DNA from 2 places in the Asticcacaulis carbonis genome. Region 2 is predicted to be linked to the other one. Evidence: riboswitches for the same ligand, from Rfam matches in the RefSeq annotation. Region 2 holds a riboswitch; the other holds the start of a gene.

The links. Region 2 has a riboswitch for cobalamin ahead of QB905_RS01140 (TonB-dependent receptor plug domain-containing protein). Riboswitches for the same ligand answer to the same signal wherever they lie in the genome.
Region 1: linked by a shared signal. The riboswitch ahead of metE (5-methyltetrahydropteroyltriglutamate--homocysteine S-methyltransferase) and the one ahead of QB905_RS01140 (TonB-dependent receptor plug domain-containing protein) in region 2 are both predicted to bind cobalamin.

What each region holds. Positions count from the first base shown of each region.
Region 1 covers NZ_JASERT010000001.1:92,868-96,073, reverse strand. Annotated here, with positions in the region: gene QB905_RS00500 (inositol monophosphatase family protein) at 1-164, opposite strand, end outside; gene efp (elongation factor P) at 325-891, opposite strand; cobalamin riboswitch at 1,133-1,330, shown strand; gene metE (5-methyltetrahydropteroyltriglutamate--homocysteine S-methyltransferase) at 1,425-3,206, shown strand, end outside.
Region 2 covers NZ_JASERT010000001.1:234,453-237,658, reverse strand. Annotated here, with positions in the region: gene QB905_RS01150 (BolA family protein) at 1-48, shown strand, start outside; gene QB905_RS01145 (TadE/TadG family type IV pilus assembly protein) at 123-1,433, shown strand; cobalamin riboswitch at 1,679-1,872, shown strand; gene QB905_RS01140 (TonB-dependent receptor plug domain-containing protein) at 1,988-3,206, shown strand, end outside.

The sequences.
Region 1 (3,206 bases), 140 kb from region 2:
AGGGCGGCTTCAACGCGCTTGTCGGCGGCGGTGACGAAATCGCCGGGGCCTTTTTTCGACACTTGCAGTTCGGTGATCTCGCCGAAATCGCGGGCCACGCCCTTGCAGGCCTTGCGCACCGCGCCGACCATGACCTGAATGAGGGAGGATTGAAGAACGGTCATGAAACCTGGTCCTGTAAAATAATTCGCCTCCCCCATACATGGGGGAGGTGGCATTGAGCTTTAGCGAGATGACGAAGGGGGGCTGAAAAGAGCCCCTCCCACCATCCTGCGGATGGTTCCCCCTCCCCGCAAGCGGGGTGGGCGGGAGACGCCAGACCGGTTAATCCGCGCGCTTCATATATTCGCCCGTCTCGGTGGAGACGACGATGCGCTCACCCGTGCCCATGAAGGGCGGGATCATGATGCGCATACCATTCGATGCCTTGGCGGGCTTGTAGGAAGAGGACGCGGTCTGGCCCTTGATGGTCGGCTCGGTTTCCATCACTTCCAGAATCACCGTGTCGGGCAGGGTCATGCCGATGGCGCGCTCGTCGTGGAATTCGATGATCACCACCATGCCGTCGTGCAGATACTGCACCTGATCTTCGCCGACCCATTCCTTGCTCAGACTGATCTGCTCGTAATTTTCCTGATCCATGAAAACCAGCATGTCGCCATCTTCATACAGATAGCTGTGATCGCGCTGCTCCAGCACGACGCGCTCGACCGTTTCTTCGGAGCGCAAGCGCTCATTGAGCTTGGTGCCGGTGATCAGGTTCTTCATTTCGACCTGAGCGAAGGCGCCGCCCTTGCCGGGCTTGACGTGCTCGGTCTTCACCACGGTCCAAAGGCCCTTCTGATATTCTAGCACCATGCCGGGTTTGATCGTGTTGGCGTTGATTTTCATGAGATACAACTTGTCAAAGAGGGAATAATCTTGCGGGCGTTCCTACGCGGATTGGGGCGCAAAGGCAAGGCTACTCTATCAGCTCAAGCGCCGCATGGCTCCTCGCATACGCTCGGGCGGCCAGTCGGCCTTGCCAATTTGCGATGATTCACATCGCAAATTGGAATTACACACCCCCCCATACATATAATCATATAAAGATATGTTTATATCTTTATTGACTCGTCGGCGCGATATGATAGCCTGCACGTCGAACAAGGGTTCCGGCGCGGCGGCAACGCATGGGTCGGCTAAGAGGGAATCCGGTCTGAAGCCGGAGCTGTTCCCGCAACTGTAGGCGAGGAGCCGCAAAGCATATCTCCACTGGGTGACAGCCTGGGAAGGCGCTTTGAGGCCGTGATACGCAAGCCAGGAGACCTGCCCTGTTCCGGTACATCCATTCCGGGCGTGCCGATTTTCCACGGGCGGGACTTCCCAGGAAAACGCGTGACAGGCGTTTCGAAGACCTGACCCCCAACTTTTTGGGGTCTGACATGACACATATCCAAACCGCCAATCTCGGCTTTCCGAGGATTGGCCAAAGGCGCGAACTGAAAACCGCGCTCGAATCCTTCTGGTCGGGCAAGAGCGACGAAGCCGCCCTGCTGAGAAGCGCCTCGGCTTTGCGGGCCGCTAACTGGCAAAGACAGGCCACCGCCGGAATCGACGTGATTCCATCCGGTGATTTCTCGCTGTACGACCACCTGCTCGACGCCGCCTTCATGGTGGGGGCGATACCGGCGCGCTTTGGCGAAGACGCCCATCTGGCCACCTATTTCCGCATGGCGCGCGGCAAGGGGGCTGAGCGGGGCGAATGCGGCCATGACCACGGCGAAACCACCGCGCTGGAAATGACCAAATGGTTCAACACCAATTATCATGTGCTGCTGCCCGAAATCGGCCCTGATCAGGTTTTCACGCTGCGCCATAACAAGCCGCTGGCCGATTTCATCGAAGCCAAAGCCTTGGGCCTCCATACCCGCCCGGTGCTGGTCGGGCCGGTCACCCTGCTCAGTCTGGCCAGAACCGAAGACGGTTTCGATGCCTTGAGCCTGCTGCCGAAACTGCTGCCCGTCTATGTCGAGGCCTTGCGTGCCCTGGCGGCAGCGGGTGCCGACTGGGTGCAGCTCGACGAGCCGGTGCTGGCGCTCGAACTGGATGGTCGCAAGCGCTGGGCGCTCGATCTGGCCTGCAAGACCTTTGCGCGCGATGTGCCCGACGTGAAGCTGATGCTGACCAGCTATTTCGACACCCGCCTGCCGAATTTGCGCGCCGCCTTCGACCTGCCTGTGGCCGGCGTCCATGTCGATCTGGTCAGCCGCCCTGAGCTGTTGCCGCGCCTGCCCGAACTGGCGAAAGGCAAGCTTTTGTCGCTCGGCATCATTGATGGCCGCAATATCTGGAAGACCGACCTGACCGCCCTGCTCGACCGGCTGGAACCCGTGGTGGCCCAGCTTGATCAGGTGATCCTGGCCCCGTCATGTTCGCTGCTGCATGTGCCGATTGACCTTGAGGCCGAAGAGAAACTCGACGGCGATCTGCGCCAATGGCTCAGTTTTGCTGCGCAAAAACTGGTGGAACTGAACGTCCTCAAACGCGCCTTAAGCGAGGGCCGCGATCATGTGGCCACTGAGCTGGCCGATAATGCGGCGGCCCTGGCCGCGCGGCGCACCTCAGCGCGCATCCATAACCGTCAGGTAGCGGCGCGTGTGGCGGCGATCAGCGCGCCCTTGCTGGAGCGGCAAAGCCCGTTTACCGAGCGTCAGCAAAAGCAGGCGGCGCGCCTCAACCTGCCGCTTTTGCCCACCACCACCATCGGCTCGTTTCCGCAAACCGCTGAGGTACGGCGCGCCCGGCTGCAACATGGCCGTGGCGAACTGGACGCCACAGCCTATGAGGCCTTCCTGAAAACCGAAACCGAAAAGGCGATCCGCTGGCAGGAAGAGATCGACCTCGACGTGCTGGTGCATGGCGAGTTCGAGCGCAACGACATGGTACAGTATTTCGCCGAACAGCTTGATGGCTATGCCTTTACGCAGCACGGCTGGGTGCAGTCCTATGGCTCGCGCTATGTGCGCCCGCCCGTGCTGTATGGCGATGTGTCACGGCCCAAAGCCATGACGGTCGGCTGGGCCAGCTATGCGCAGTCCCTGACCGATAAGCCGGTCAAGGGCATGTTGACCGGGCCGGTGACCATGCTGCAATGGGCCTTTGTGCGTGACGACATCCCGCGCGAAACCGTGTGCCGTCAGGTGGCTTTGGCCATCCGCGACGAG
Region 2 (3,206 bases):
GCCCTCAGCCTGAAAACCCTGGCACCGGAAGAATTTTCGCCCGGTTAGCCAGCAATTAAGCTTGTTATGACAGGATGCGCCCTGACTCTACAGAAGGTCGGGGCTTCATCGTGTTCAAAACAGTGCGGAATTTGCTGCGCAATCGCGCGGGCAGCACCATCATCATGGTTGCTCTGGCCCTGCCGGTTATCTTCCTTGCCGTGGGTGGGGCCATTGATTTCAGCCGTGTGCTGCAATTGCGCGGTGAATTGCAGGACGCCGCCGATGTGGCCAGTGTCGGCTCGGTGGCCGTCAATTCCAAAGCTTTCAAGCTCGCCCTGACTCAGGGTGACGGCGAAATCAGCCAGGGCTCGCAGCAGGCCGCCAGTATTTTTGAGTCCGATCTGCATCCGGCCCCGGAACTGTCCAACATCACATTGAATGCGACGGTGAGCAAGGCGGCCACCGTTATCACCTCGCTCGTTACGGTCAGCGCCAATTATAAGCCCTATATTATCGGTCTGTTCGGCTTTAATAGCCTGCCGCTCAGCGTAACGTCAAAATCGTCATCGACCATCCCGCCCTATATCGATTTCTACCTGCTGCTCGACAACACGCCCTCGATGGGGCTGGGCGCAACAACGGCGGACATTAATAAGCTTGTCGCCGCCACGGCCAACAAGAGCAGCGACCAAAATTGCGCCTTCGCCTGCCACCTGAGTGGCCCCGGCGCCAGCAGCGATTATTATACCCTGGCCAAGTCACTGGGGGTCACCATGCGTATCGATGTCGTCCGCGAAGCTACGCAAAACCTGATGACGACCGCCAGCAATACGGAAACCCTGCCGGGTCAGTATCGCATGGCGCTGTATGATTTCGGCACAGCCGCCGATGCGATCAGTCAAACGGCTCCAACCGCTTATATGATCAGCGCCTTGAACAGCAATCTGACCCAATCTGCCAGCGATGCCGGCAAGATCGATCTGATGACGGTTCCCGCGCAAAATTACAATTCTGATCGTCAAACCAATTTCACGTCCATGCTGGCCAGTATGAATTCGATCATACCGGCTTCCGGTGACGGCACATCCGCAGTTTCAACGCAGAAAGTGCTGTTCATGGTATCTGACGGCCTTAATGACGGATATGATTGCAGTGCCAGCGGGTGCCGCCGTATTGCCCCGCTGGATGCCAGCCAGTGCACGGCCCTGAAGAACCGTGGTGTTCGTATAGCCATGCTTTACACGACCTATTTGCTGCTGCCGCAAAATCAAAACAGCTTCTTTGATTCCAATGTGCGTAAGTATCTGACCCCAACGGATCAGATTGCCACCAGTATGCAGGCCTGCGCCTCGCCGGGATTGTTCTTCGCTGTCGGCCCCGATCAGGGTATCAGCGAGGCCATGACCGCCCTGTTCAACAAGGTGGTGTCGGTGGTGCGCATCCGCAGCTAGCCAGAGCCTGATGATATGAGCTTGCATCAAGACTCTTCCCCTCTCTCTGCTTGCGGGGAGAAGGTGGCCTGAACGCAGTGAAGGCCGGATGAGGGGCTGGGCAGCTACACAAAGAATGCCCCTCACCCGGTCGCCTTCGCCGGAAGGCTCGGCTCCCGTCCTCTCCCCTCGTGGAGGGGAGAGGGGAAGGAAAGCGATTCCACGTCTTATCATCCGCATCTTGACGGAAGCGCCGGAAAGCCTTAATGCCCGCCGCGTGCCAATGGTGCCTGTCCTTAAAAGATGGGAGAATAGGGAACCGGGTGAAAATCCCGGACTGTGCCCGCAACTGTAAGCGCCGAGCCTGACCGCTAACTGACGTCATTCCGCAACCGGGAGAAGACAGCGGCCAGACCCTTGAGGCGCAAGTCAGGAGACCTGCCTTGGCTGTCGTCCTTTGCCCGGCCGGGACGTGCCGGACGAGCAGGTAATTTCGACCCTGAGAGACGATGTTTTGTCAGCCGTGCGCGTTTTGCGTGCGGTTTTCGTCTGTTTGAGCGAAAGAGCCCACAGCTATGCCCGGATTCCGCCCGGCCCTTCTGCCCCTCACCCTGTTACTGGCCAGCCCCCTTGCCCATGCGCAGGATACGGTTGTCACCATCATGCGCCAGCCCCTGCCGATTTCGCGCATTGGCCAGAGCCTCGACGTGCTGACCGCCGCCGACATCCAGAGCTATCAGTCGCTGTTCGTGGCTGATCTGCTCACCCACACCACCGATCTCAGCCTTACCCGCAATGGCGGCCCCGGCGAAGCGGCCTCGGCCTCGATCCGCGGCGCGGGCGCCGATCACACGCTTTATATTCTCGATGGCATCCGCCTCAACGACCCGTCTCAAGTGGGCGGCGGCACCAATCTCGGCCTGATCGATACAGGCGACGCCGCCCGCATCGAGGTGCTGCGCGGCCCGCTGTCCACCCTGTGGGGCTCCGGCGCGCTGGGCGGCGTGGTCAATATTGTCAGCCGCACGGCCCAGGCCCCGCTGGAGGGCGATCTGACGCTGGAGGGTCTTGATCATTACGGTGCAGCGCGGCTTGGCCTTGGCGGCATTGCAGGCAAGCTGAACTGGCGCTTAAGCGCCGGTGGTCAGAATGATCAGGGTGTGTCGGCCTTTGCCGGTGGCAACGAAAAGGACGGGTTTGCCCAGAGCGATGTCAGCGCGCGCGCTGGCTATGCGTTCAGCGACACGCTGAAACTCAACGCCGTCTATGACCGCACCCACAGCCGCAATGATTATGACGGCTATCCCGCCCCTGATTATGTGTTCGCCGACACGGGCGATTTCGGCAAGACCGATACCAATCTCGCAGGGCTTGGCCTGACGCAAGCTTTGGCGCACGGCGAACAGGCTCTATCGCTCAGCGCCACCGACACCAAAAGAGACGACTATAATGCCGATGGCACACCGTCTTTTCTGGCGCGCGGACAGATTACAGCCGCCGATTACCATATCAGCTATGACTGGTCGGGCACCCGCCTGCTCGGCGGTCTGGCCTATGAGCGCGACTGGATGCGCAATGCCTCGCCGTCTTCGTATGATCCCGATCCCGTGCCGCTGCGGGCAGCCATGACGCAGGCCAGTGTCTATGGTCAGGTGCGCCATGATTTCGGCATCGTGGACATGGCCATCAGCGCACGCCACGACGATTCGTCCAGTTTCGGCGGTCAGGACATCGCCCAGGCCAGTCTCGTTGCGCCGCTGGGCACGGCTTGGCGTCTGCACGCCAGTGCCGGGC